3 regions of the Kitasatospora sp. NPDC051853 genome follow, and region 1 is predicted to be linked to each of the others. Evidence: riboswitches for the same ligand, from Rfam matches in the RefSeq annotation. Region 1 holds a riboswitch; each other region holds the start of a gene.
The links. A riboswitch is a leader RNA that binds a small molecule or an ion and turns the genes downstream of it on or off. The one in region 1 is predicted to bind cyclic di-AMP.
Positions count from the first base shown of each region.

Region 2: linked by a shared signal. The riboswitch ahead of ACIA8O_RS09150 (M23 family metallopeptidase) and the one ahead of ACIA8O_RS06060 (NlpC/P60 family protein) in region 1 are both predicted to bind cyclic di-AMP.
Region 3: linked by a shared signal. The riboswitch ahead of ACIA8O_RS14725 (hypothetical protein) and the one ahead of ACIA8O_RS06060 (NlpC/P60 family protein) in region 1 are both predicted to bind cyclic di-AMP.

Region 1 covers NZ_JBITBY010000002.1:279,603-283,704, forward strand. Annotated here, with positions in the region: gene ACIA8O_RS06055 (NlpC/P60 family protein) at 1-982, opposite strand, end outside; gene ACIA8O_RS06060 (NlpC/P60 family protein) at 1,205-2,269, opposite strand; cyclic di-AMP (ydaO/yuaA leader) riboswitch at 2,331-2,492, opposite strand; gene ACIA8O_RS06065 (NlpC/P60 family protein) at 2,864-3,895, opposite strand; gene ACIA8O_RS06070 (NYN domain-containing protein) at 4,091-4,102, opposite strand, start outside.
Region 2 covers NZ_JBITBY010000003.1:22,374-26,475, reverse strand. Annotated here, with positions in the region: gene ACIA8O_RS09170 (TetR/AcrR family transcriptional regulator) at 1-550, opposite strand, end outside; gene ACIA8O_RS09165 (alpha/beta fold hydrolase) at 550-1,371, opposite strand; gene ACIA8O_RS09160 (4-oxalocrotonate tautomerase family protein) at 1,463-1,660, shown strand; gene ACIA8O_RS09155 (YiaA/YiaB family inner membrane protein) at 1,679-1,969, opposite strand; cyclic di-AMP (ydaO/yuaA leader) riboswitch at 2,182-2,338, shown strand; gene ACIA8O_RS09150 (M23 family metallopeptidase) at 2,351-3,196, shown strand; gene ACIA8O_RS09145 (hypothetical protein) at 3,241-4,102, opposite strand, start outside.
Region 3 covers NZ_JBITBY010000004.1:533,930-538,031, forward strand. Annotated here, with positions in the region: gene ACIA8O_RS14710 (esterase/lipase family protein) at 1-1,129, shown strand, start outside; gene ACIA8O_RS14715 (hypothetical protein) at 1,183-1,338, shown strand; gene ACIA8O_RS14720 (hypothetical protein) at 1,338-1,799, shown strand; cyclic di-AMP (ydaO/yuaA leader) riboswitch at 1,987-2,154, shown strand; gene ACIA8O_RS14725 (hypothetical protein) at 2,161-3,384, shown strand; gene ACIA8O_RS14730 (hypothetical protein) at 3,386-3,865, opposite strand; gene ACIA8O_RS14735 (hypothetical protein) at 3,947-4,102, shown strand, end outside.

The sequences.
Region 1 (4,102 bases):
CGTGCACCACGACACCGCCGCCGGCGTACATGCCGACGTGGTGCATGTCCCTGTAGAAGATCACCAGGTCTCCCGGGCGGGCGTCGGCCAGGCTGATCCGCCGGCCCGCGTTGGCTTGCTGCTGCGAGGTCCGCGGCAGGGTCACTCCGGCCTGCCGCCAGCTCCAGTACATCAGACCCGAGCAGTCGAAGGTGCGGGGGCCGGTCGATCCGTAGACGTAGGGCGAGCCGATCTTGCTCGCGGCGGCGGCCAGCGCGGCGGCGGCCCGGTCGGAGGCGGCCGGGAGGTTGCCGAGGTCGACCCGCTCGCCGCCGCGGGCGGCGCGGCGCTCGGCGTCCCGGGCGTCGTCGGCCTGGAGCCGGGCCCGTTCGGCCGTGCCCAGGCTGTTGAGCAGCCGCTGGGCCTTGGCCAGGCGCTGGCGGATCTCCTGCTTGCTCTCCGCCAGGGTGCGCCGCACCGACTCCAGCTCGGCCAGCTTGGCGGAGGTCTCGGCGCGGCGCTGGTCCAGGCGGCGCTGACGGTCGATCACCTGGCGCAGGGTGTCGTTCTGCCGTTCGCTCACCTGGTCCAGGGTGCGGGCCCGGTAGAGGTAGCCGGCCGGGTCGGAGTCCAGCATCAGCTGGACCGCCGGGTCGATGCCCCCGGCCCGGTACTGGGCGGCGGCCACCGAACCGAGGTCGGAGCGCAGCCGGTTGAGCTCCTCCTGGGCGGCGGCCACCTGGTCCTGGAGGGCGCCGGTCTCGGCCTGGAGGACGCGCTGCTGCTCCTGGGCGGCGTTGGCGCGCTCGGAGGCCTGCTCGGTCTCCTGGTAGATCTGGTCGACCTGGGCCTTGACGTCCTTGCGGGAGGTCGGCTCGGCCGGGGCACCGGGGGCGGCGGCCGCGCCCCCGGCCGCCGCGACGCCGAGCACCGTGGTGGCGGCGGCGGTCAGCACCAGCGCCCGGGTCAGCCGGCGGGCGGCCGGCAGGGGGGAACGAGACACGGCGGCGGCTCCTAAGGGCTGCGGCCGGGCCACCGCCGCCGCCCGGACGGGCGGGCGTCCTGACGGAGGTCCGGGGGCAGACGTTAGCGAGTCGCGGCGATCTAGTCCAAACCCCTACAGGGACGAATATTTGACCACTAATCGGACAGCTGATCCACCGTCGGGAAACGCCGCAGGCCCGGCACGGGGCCGGGCCTGCGGCGTGTAGGACGTTCGGGTGGGTCAGACCCGGACGATCGCGTTGATCGGCATCACCGTGGCGGACTCGTGCCGGACCAGGGTGCCGGTGCGCGGGGCGTGCACGATCTGGCCGCCGCCGACGTAGAGACCGACGTGGTGGCGGTCGCCGTAGTAGATGATCAGGTCGCCGGGCTTGGCGTCGGCGATGTTGGTGCCGATGTTGGTGCCGGCGCCGGCCTGCGACTGCGAGGTGCGCGGCAGCGAGATGCCGGCCTTGTTGAACGCCCAGACCATCAGGCCGGAGCAGTCGAAGGCGCTCGGGCCGGTGGCGCCCCAGCCGTAGGGCTTGCCGATCTGCGCCTCGGCGGCGGCGATCACGGTCGCGGCGTAGGAGCCGGCCGGGACGCTGCTGAGGTCGGTGCGGCTCTCCGAGCGGGAGGCCCGCGCGTCGCCGCCACCGGCGGGGGCGGAGGACTGCGGCTTGGAGGCCTTCGCGGCGGCGGCCTTGGCGGTCGCCTCGGCGGCGGCCTTCTCCTCGGCCTCGCGGATCTTCTGCTTCTCGGCCGCGTCCAGCGAGTCGAAGAGGGCCTGGGCCTTCGCCAGCTTGCCTTGGACGTCTTCCTTCTGGGCCTTCAGCTGCTGGCTGGTCTTCTCCAGATCGGCCAGCTTGCCCTCGGTCTCGGCCTTCTGACGGTCGAGCTTGTCCTGCTCGGTCTTCAGCTGCTTCAGCGCGTCGGCCTGCGAGACGCCGACCTGGTTGATGGCGCCGGCCTGGCCGAGGAAGGCGTCCGGGCTGCTGGAGAGCATCAGCTGCACGGTCGGCGATATCCCACCGCTGCGGTACTGCTCGGCGGCGATCTCACCGAGGCTCGCCTGGAGCGCGTTCACCTGCTCCTGGCCGCGCGCCACCTCGTCCTGGAGGTGGCCGACCTGGGTCTGCAGGGCCTGCTGCTTCTCGGTGTTCGCGTTGTACTGCTCGGTCGTGACCTCGGCCTGCTCGTTGAGCTGGTCGATCTGGCTCTTGACCTCGTCCTTGGAGGGCTGCGGGTCGGCGTGCGCTCCGGTCTGGCTGGAGAGGACCACGGCGGCGGCCGCGGCGGCCGTCATGATCGAGACGCGGGTACGACTGGCAGGCTTGGGACGACGATGGGACGCCACGAAGGCGGACTCCTTCTTCCTACGTCCGCCTACCGGGTGAGCTGACGGGTTCGGGCTGGAAGGTAGCCCTACGACGTCTCACCCCCGCACCGTCTCGCGACGGCCCGGCCGGCCTGACGCCGATTCACCCCGAGGAACGTGGTTCCCCGGCTCCGATCGGCAGCCACCCCTCGGGGTTCCCCTGTCGGGCAGTCAACTGTCCCTGCCCCGCTGCGTCTCGAACTCGGCGGTAACCACCGCCGCCGTCCAGGCTGGACGATCGACAGTGCGGTGGTTCGACAAGGACCCTAGTAACCCAACCGTGATCGGTTCAAATCCTTGTAAGAAAAAAGGCGGAAGAAAGTCCAAGTGCATTTGTGATTGCGACCGAGCGTGATCACGAATGCACGGTGCGCCGACATTTGGCCGCCCCGGGACGACGGAGGGCCCGCCGGAGGTGTCCCACATCACAGCGGGATTCCGGCGGGCCCGGGCGTGTCACGCGGCGTCAGTTGCCCCGTGGCGCACCAGATGTCCGTTATGCCGTGCTCGGCTGAGCGAGCGTCAGACGCGGCGGATGGTCTTGATCGGCATCACGTCGGCGCGGGCCACCTTGACCACGTCACCGGTGCGCGGCGCGTGCACCATCATGCCGTTGCCGATGTACATGCCGACGTGGTGGGCGTCGCTGTGATAGATGATCAGGTCGCCCGGCTGCGCGTTGGCGACGTCCTTGCCGACGTTGGTGCCGACGGTGGCCTGCGACTGCGAGGTGCGCGGCAGCGAGACGCCGGCCTGCGCGTAGGCCCAGACCATCAGGCCGGAGCAGTCGAAGTTGTTCGGGCCGGTGGCGCCCCAGACGTACGCGCGGCCCTGCTTGCTGAGCGCGGCGTTCATCGCCACGCCCGCGTAGCCGGCGGCCTGCGGCAGGGTGCTCGGGTCCACCCGGGTGGCGCCGCGGGAGGAGCGGTCGCCGGTGGTGATGGCGGCGCGGTCGGCGGCGCTCAGCTGGTTGAGGAGGTCCTTGGCCTCCTGCAGCTTGCGCTGGACCTCGACCTTGGAGTCGTTCAGCGCCTTGGTGTTGCGGTCCAGCTCGGCCAGCACCGAGGCGGCCTCGGCCTTCTGCTGGTCCAGCCGACGCTGCTGCTCCTGGAGCGAGCGCAGGGTCTGCGCCTGGGTCTGGTTGACCTGGTCGGCGCTGGACGCCTTGCTCAGGTAGCCGTCCGGGTCGGAGGCGAGCATCAGCGCCACCGACGGGTCGACGCCGCCGTTGCGGTACTCCTCCGCCGCCACGGCGGCCAGGCCGGTCTGCAGCTGGGTCATCTGCTCCTGGCCGCGGGCCACCTGGTCCTGCAGCTGGTCGGCCTGCTTGTGCAGCTGGTCGGCCCGCTCCTTGGCGCCGTTGTAGCGCTCGGCGGCCTGCTCGCCCTCTTCGTAGAGCTTGTCGACCTGCGCCTTGACCTCGTCCTTGGTCGGCTTCGCGGGGGCCGCGTAGGCACCGGCCTGCGCGGAGAGCGCGACCGCGGTCGCAGCGGCGGCGGTGAGCACGGAGACCCGTGCGCGGCTCGGCTGCTTGGGACGGCGGTGGGAAGCCAAGGTGACGAACTCCTTCAGCACTCCTGGACGCTCACCCGTTCGGGCGGTAGTCCAGAAAATAGGTTTGACGCCTGACCCTAGTGAGTCAGGGCTCGTCGCGCCACTCCCCTACCGGGACGAACTTCCCTACGCACGGCGGCTTTCACGGTACGGACACAAACGCGCCACTCTCCCCTGACCTGGGGTCAGAAGAGTTCACGGCCTGGA
Region 2 (4,102 bases), on a different contig from region 1:
GCAGCCCCTCGACCACTACCCGGATCAGACGGTCCCGAGTCACCGTCAGTTCCGCGCTCAGCCGGAACGCCCCGGCGGCGGTCAGCGAGGCGAAGCCGTGCGCCGTCGAACGGACCGCGCGGGCGGCGTGCACCGCCTCCTCGCCGGCCAGCCCGTAGCCGTCCAGGACGGTGAGGATCACGCCGACCAGGCGGCCCGCGGCGGCGGTCAGTTCGGGGTCGTCCTGCGGTGCCTGCGGGAGGGCGGCGTACCGGCGCGGGTACTGGTCGGCGTAGTCCAGGTAGGCGCCCAGCAGGGCGGTGGCGGCGGTGTCCCGGTCCAGCCCGCGGACCGCCGCGTCCAGCCGCTCGGCCAGCTCCTCGGTGACCCGGACGGCGACCAGGCGGCGCAGTTCGGCCAGGCCGCCGGGGACGTGCTTGTAGAGCGAGGGGGTGGCGACGCCCGCGCGGGCGGCCACCGAGGCGAGGGTGAGGGCGTCCGGGCCCTGACCGTCGATCAGCTCCACGGCGTGGTCCACCACGCCGGCGGGGGTGAGTCCGACCCTGGGCATCAGCTGACCTCGTGCAGGAAGGGGAGCAGGGCGTCGGCGGTGGCCTGCGGGAACTCCGCCATCGGGTAGTGCCCGGCACCGTCGATCATCACCTTACGGGCCGTCAGCGCGGCCGCCTGCCGGTCGGCCACCACCTCCGGGGCCGGGAAGTCCGGGTCCCGGCTGCCCATCAGGACCAGGGCGGGGCAGCGCACCTCCGCCGTCCAGCCCGCGGGGGAGGGGTCGCCGGCGACGTAGCCCCGGGTGGCCCGCTTGCGGCCGGGGGTGCGCAGGGCGGCGACCGAGGCGGCCTTGTACGCGGCGAAGTCGGCGGGCCTGGCGCCCGGGTAGGCCTTGTCCAGGTAGAGGCCCCAGACGGCGGGGAGGTGCACCACGGCCAGGCCGAGCACCTTGAGCAGGGCGCGCTGGGCGGCGGTCGGCGGCAGGTTCTCGATGATGGCGTCGATCAGGGCGATCCCGGCGATCCGCCCGGGCGCCTCGGCGGCGGCCCTGACCACGGTGGCCCCGGTGTAGGAGTTCCCGGCCAGCGCGGCGCGCTCGACGCCGAGGTGGTCGAGCAGGGCCAGCACGTCGCCGGCCAGGGCGGCGGGGGAGTAGTCGTCCCAGTCGATCGAGGACTCGCCGAAGCCGCGCAGGTCCAGGGTGATCACCCGGTGCCCGGCGGCGGCCAGCAGCGGGCGCAGGTACCGGTAGACGGTGCGGGAGTCGAGCATGCCGGGGAGCAGGACCACCGGCAGGCCGGTGCCGGGGGTGTCGTCGTAGGCCAGCCGGCCGCCGGGGAGGTCGAGGTACCGGGTCTCGGGGTGCGTCTGCGTCGCCATGCCTCAAAGCTAAGGCTAATAGCCTTAGCCGTCAATGGGTGCGGCGGTGCTAGCGTGCGGAGCGCAGGAGTCCGAACGCGGAAGGGGCGTCATGCCGTTCATCAACGTCAAGCAGCTGTCCGGCCGGAGCGAGGGGCAGCGGGCCGAGATCGCCCGCGAGCTCACCGCGACCTACGCCCGGATCACCGGCGTGAGCCCGGAGAACATCTGGGTGGCGATCGAGGAGATCCCGGCCGAGAACTGGTCCTCGGCCGGCGAGACCTTCGCGGCCAAGCGCGCCAAGGGCTGACGGCGGCTCAGGAGGGGGTCAGGGGGCGTCCACCCGGAACGGGTCGTGCTCGGCCAGGAGCTTCTCCAGTCGCGCCTGGTCGACCCGGGTGGTGATCTCCCCCTCCTCCTGGCGGTCCCGGATCACCTTGGCGAGGGTGAATGCCGAGGTGATCTCCCAGAGCAGGCCGACCGCGAGGAATGCCCGCATCCAGGCGTTCACCGGCAGGTAGAGCACCCCGAGGGCGAGGGCGGCGGTGGCCAGCGCGAAGGAGAGCACGGCCTGGGCGTAGTAGGCGTTGGTGGTCCGGGGCTGGGTGGCTGCGGTCATGCTCCCAGGATGGCCAACTCCCTTGCCCCCCACCTGAGTACGGGTGCTCAACCCGGGCCCGTGCGGCGGGCTGAGTACCCGGCCCGGCGGGCCCGGGTCACGGCGCGTCAGAAAGAGATGGACTGCACCACTCAAGCCGCTTGGAATCATGGGCTCCTAGGATTAACGTTTGATAACGCAGCGCGGTCGGCAACGCCGTACCCGAACGGCACCGTGCGCCGTCGCCTAATCCCACGGCCCTCCCACGGGCGGGCCAGGGAGCCGGGGAACCACGTTCCTTGGGGTGAATCGGCCGGGCCCCACCCGGCCGTAGGAGACCTTCCTGCTCCGAACCCGTCAGCTAACCCGGTAGGCGCGAAGGAAGGAAAGGAGCGCGCCTCCGTGGCGTCGACGCACACCCAGGCACACCCCCGGCAGGACGGCAGCGGCACCACCCAGCTGCTCGACCACCCCCTCCCGCAGGAGGCCGCCCGGCACCGGATGCCCCGTCAGACCCGCTCCTCCGGCCCGCTGCTCGGCGTCACCGCGATGGCCGCCTCGCTCGGCGCCACCGGCTTCGCCGCGGCCGCCCCGGCCGCCGCCGCTCCCGCCACCCCGCCCGCCGTCGCCGCCGCCGACCAGGCCGACGCGGACCGCACCGCCGGGGAGCGCCCGCTCTCCGCCGACCCCGGGCTGGCCCTCGCCGCCCGCATCCAGCAGCAGGCCGACGGCCAGCGCACCTCCGCCGAGGAGACCGCCCGGCTGGCCGCTGCCCAGGAGGCCGAGGCCAAGCGCACCGCCCAGGCCCAGGAGCAGGCCGCCGCCGAGGCCGCCGCGGAGCAGGCCGCGCAGGGCGCCTTCACCCTCCCCACCAGCGGCTACCAGCTGACCGCGCACTACGGGCAGTCCGGCTCCTACTGGTCCCACCTGCACACCGGCCTGGACTTCGCCGCCGCCACCGGCACCCCCGTGGCCGCCGTCACCGGAGGCACCGTCAGCTCGGCCGGCTGGTCCGGCGCCTACGGCTACCGGGTGATCCAGACCCTCCCCGACGGCACCGAGCTCTGGTACTGCCACCTCTCCTCGATCACCGTCGCCTCCGGCCAGGTCGCCCCCGGCACCGTGCTCGGCAAGGTCGGCGCCACCGGCAACGTCACCGGCCCCCACCTCCACCTGGAGGTCCGCCCCGCCGGCGCCACCCCGGTCGACCCCCTGACCTGGCTCCAGGCCCACGGCCTCAACCCCTGACACCCCGTCGGGCCCGCCGCCTCCCCGGCCGCGGGCCCGGTCCGTCAGTCCTGCTCCTCCGCCTCGTACCCCTGGGCCGCCAGGTAGGCGTCGATCTCCTCGTGCCCCGGCTCCGGCGCCAGGTCCGGGTACTCGTGCACCAGCAGCGCCGCCAGCCCCGGCACCGTCCACTCGCCGCACAGCCGCAGCGCCTCCTCGGCCACCGCCGCCTCGAAGGCGTCGAAGTCCCCCGAGAGCTCCTCCGGCATCGGCAGCCCGAGCGCGTTCAGCCCCGCCAGGTTCCGGTAGGAGCGCTGCATCAGCCGGTTCTCCAGCAGCATCCGCGCCCCGTCCGTCGCCATCCCGACCGAGATCACCCGGGTCGGCCCCCAGCCGCCGTCCGAGTCCACCTCGTCCAGCCCGGCCAGGGCCCCGAACGCCTCGGCCCGCTGATCCGGCGTCAGCTCCCGGAACCCGTCCAGCCAGCCCCGCACCGCGCCCTCGTCCGCCGTGTCCACCCCGTCCGCCCGCAGCAGCAGCGCGTACAGCCGGGGCCAGGTCACCAGGTGCGGCTGGCGCAGCAGCCCGCAGAGCAGCTCGCCCTGCCACTCCGCCTCCGCGTGCAGCTTCTCCTGCCGCTTGGCGTTCAGCCGCTTGGTGGCCCGCTGGTGGTCGATCAGCAGCTCCACCGCCCTGCCGTACGCCTCCGGCTCGGACTCCGGCTGGACGTACAGGTAGAGCCGCTCGTAGAGCAGCTGCTCCAGCACCGCGGAGGTCAGCTCCGGGAAGCCGTCGTGCATCCGGCCGTCGCCCAGCTCCAGCAGGGTGAGCACGGTGCGCAGCGCGGGCTCCGGCACCGGCGGCCGCCCCTCTTCGGCGGCCCAGTCGAGCAGGTCGTCGGCGCGGGTGCGGGGGCTGAGCAGGAGG
Region 3 (4,102 bases), on a different contig from region 1:
CCCCGGCAACGGCTGGGCCAAGGTGGAGCGTTGGTACGACACCACCACCGGCTTCCGCGCCGAGCAGTTCCCCGCCGACGGCCGCGGTGACCAGGACGGCGCCCGGGTCACGTACTTCGGCGGGGTGAAGCGCCCCTCCTCGGCCCGCTTCCTGCTCTACTCCGCCTCCGGCTGGGACGGCGGCGCCAAGTCCGCCGTGCTGCTGGTGCACGGGGCCAACGACAACGCGGACCGGGCCTGGGCGAACCCCGCCGAGAGCGGCAACTGCGGTGCGGCGAGCTGTCCTTCGACCGGCCTGGCGCAGCAGCTGGCCGCCGCCGGCCACCGGGTCTTCGCGATCGGCTTCGCCCACAAGCACGGTGACAACCTGATGCAGGCACAGGCCGTCGGCGACGCGATCGCGGTGATCCGGGACCGCCTCGGGGTGGCGCAGGTCGACCTGGTGTCCTGGAGCAAGGGCGAGGTGGCGGCCCGGAGTTGGGTCTCCTCGGTCCGGCCGTCCTGGGGGCGGGCCTACCCCGGCGACGTCCGCCGCCTGGTCACCCTCGGCGGTCCGAACGGCGGCCTCGACTACGTCTACGCGCACGGCTGGAGCTTCTCGCTGGCCACCTGGCCCGCCTGCGGCGGCACGGCCAACGCGCCCTCCCCGCACCTCTGGATGACCTGCTACGGCACCTACACCTCCCAGCCCTGCCTGGGCGTGCTGCCGGTCAACGGCTCCGACTGCTTCCCCGGCCAGCGCCAACTGCTCGCCCGCTGGGACGGGAGGTACGGCGTGGACCAGCTCACCCAGGACTGGTGGACCACCTACTACGGCGGCCAGGGCTACTACACCTCCGGCCAGGGCATCCAGGCCGCGATCGACGCGGGCTCGCTGATCGCCCCGCTGCACGCCGCGGGCACCCCCGCCGCCGTCCCCGCCTACCTGCTGGCCGGCGGCTCCGCCGACCTCCCCGGCCTGCTCAACGAGAACCGCGGCCCGAGCGACGGCATCGTCCTCACCGCCAGCGCCCTGGACACCACCGGCATCCGAACGGTCGGCGGCACGAAACTGTTCACCGACCTGAACCACCTCGAACTCGGCTGGGCCCCGGCCGCCGCCACCCAGGTCGCCGCCTGGCTCGGCTGAAAAGCGATCCCGCCGGAATTCCCCCCACTGTTCGTGCTCTGTACGCGCAGGATGTGGAGCGGGCGATCTGCACCCCCGACGACAGCCGGTTCACCGAACTGACCGTCGACGGCGGTGCGGCGCTGAACAACGACGAACTGGGGCTGGTCCGCCGCCCTGCGATCATGACGAGCATGAGCATCGACATACCGACCCTTCCGGAGTGCTGATGGAGTACGTCGTCGCGGCCGCGGGCACGCACACGGTCGAGGTCTGCCGTGAGGCGCTCGGCGATCGGGCGGGGCTGGACTTCAGGGTGGGTTCGGTGGCCGATACCGGCTTCGACTGCGACGCCGTGATCCTCAGTTCCCCGCTGGCGCACGAGCGTTACGGGGGAGTACCGATACCCGGTTCGGCACAGCTCCTGGTCAACCACCGGGGTGACGGTGCTCCGCCGGTCGTCATCGCCACGCCGGTCGTTCCGTGGGAGGAACCGGCACGGCACCTCGCGGCAGCGGAGGCCGAGGTCCGGACGCACCGGATCCTCGCGGCGTGCGTCGACGCGTTCACGGCCGGACGGTCCGTGAACGCGCCCGGCCCTCGGATCCTGATCCATCTGGAGGGAGCAGGGATCGACCGGCCGGAGCTGTCCCCCACGATCGGGGGGATCGCCCGACTGCTGGCCGACTGATCGTCCGGCCACGAGTACGGAAGGGTTGCCCGCCGAACGATCGGCGGGCAACCCTTCCGCATGTCCGAGGGGCGTGTGAGGGAGGTCTCGTTGTCGCGGGGCGGGGGAGCTGCCTAGCCTGCATGGAGTTCGTGTAGCTGCGGACACCCGTCGGCGGGGCGCCGAGTCCTGCCTGCCCGTCGACGGTCACTCGACCACATCGAGTACGGGCAGGAGCGGGGGAACCAGGTCAGTACGTGACCCCTGCCCGCCCACTCGGCGCAGGGGCACTCGGGGTGAAGCCGCTCACGGGCGGCCGGGCGTTTCCTCACGCCCGAACCCGACAGCTCACCTCGCAGGCGTCGGAAGAGGACTCCTGCCCATGCGCATCTCCGTCACTCCGGCACGCCTCGGCGCGGCCGCCCTGGTGGCCGTCCCGCTGATCGCCGCCGCCCCGTTGGCCGGCCAGGCCGAGGCCGTCACCTACGTCACCCAGGACCGGCTCAGCCCGACCGCGATGTCGGCCGACGTCGCCGCCCGGGCCAGCCTGACCGTGCACTCGGGTTACTGCTTCACCGCCAAGACCCTCGGCGTCGGCGTCCGGGACGCCGCCGGCCGCAACCTCGACTTCCCCGGCAACGCGAGCAACGTGCGGATCTGCCCGGGCGGGGTGACCTTCACCAGCGGTGCCCGGGCACTGCCGGCCGGGACGTACACCCAGTTCGGCTTCTGGCAGGACCAGAACGGGGGCTGGCACAACCTGCCGTCCCGTCAGCTGACCGTCGGCGGTGGCTCGGTGACCCCGACCCCCACGCCGACGCCCACCCCCACTCCCACGCCGACCCCGACGCCGACCCCGACGCCCACGCCGACCCCGACGCCCACCCCCACGCCGACCCCGGCGCCGGGTGGTTCGCCCGTGCCGGGCAAGGCGCTGACCTGGTCGGAGGAGTTCGACGCGCCCGTCGCGCTCGGCAGCAAGTGGGTCAACGACCGCAGCAGCAGCTACCGTTACGGCAACCACAACCCCGACGACAACAAGCTGGACTGGCTGAACCCGTCCGGCGTCTCGGTCGCGAACGGTGTGGCCACCTTCACCGCCAAGCCCTCCGCGCACACCCTGGAGAACGGCAGGCAGGCCTGGGACACCGGGCTGCTCACCACCGAGTACTCCTCGCAGGGCTTCCAGGTGCGCACCGGCGACTACGCCGAGGCCCGGGTCAAGCTGCCCTCCGAGGCGGGTGCCTGGCCGGCGCTGTGGACCTGGAAGGACGGCAACGGGGAGATCGACACCTTCGAGTACCACCCGGACAACGCCGCGCTGCTGGAGCTGACCAACCACGTCAGGTCCGGCCAGAAGTACCACACCGACGCCTCGGCCGTCGGCCACGACAAGTGGGTCACCATCGGCACGTACTACGGCGCGAACTCCGTCGACTGGTACGTGAACGGCGTCAAGGTCTTCTCCGACAACCAGGGCGTCGGGTCCAGCTGGTCCGCCTACCTGATCCTCAACCTCTCGGTGGGTGCCGGGAAGTACCACCCGGGGCCGTCCGGCACCGCGCCGATCGACTTCGCCGCGGACTGGGTGCGGGTCTACCGCTGAGTCAGCTCACGGACAGCGTGAACGGCGTGGAGTTGTTCGTGCCGTCCGTGTCGTCCGCGCTGTACACCCTGACCTGCCCCTCGGCCTGCGTGCCGGGGGGCAGGTCCGCGTCCACCCGGACCGGGGCGATCGCGGTGGCGGTCCGGAGCGGGGCCAGCCCGGCCGGGAAGGTGCAGGTCAGGACGTGGTGGCCGGCCGTGGCCCGGCAGTCCGCCGGGAAGGTCGGGCTCTCGAAGGTGAAACCGGCGGGCAGCGTGATCGTCACCCGGAACGGGGAGGCGGTCCGGTCGGGCCCCCGGTTGGCGACGAAGCCGTGCGCGCTGGTGGTGCCGCCGGGCGGGGCCGGGTCCGCGTCGATCCGGACCACCTCCAGGTCGGAGTGCGAAGGGGCGGCGTTCGCGGGGGTGGTCGCCCCCAGCACCAGCGCCGCCGCCCCGGCCAGTACGGCCGTCAGCTTCCGTCCACCCGCGCGTCCACCCATGGTCCACTCCGTTCGCTCTCCGTCTCACTCCCTGCACAGAATGTATCGGCGTAGCGTGGAAGAGAGGCGGAGGTGAGGACGGTGTCCGGACAGGTGTTGAGTGAGGTCTCCGGGGTGGTCGGCCCCGACAGGGAGGCCCAACTGGTGACGTCCTACCGGGAGTTGGTGGCGGGTGAGCTGCCCCGGGGGTTGATCAGGACGGAGCTGCTGCGAGGGCCGGGTGGCCGATGGCGGGTG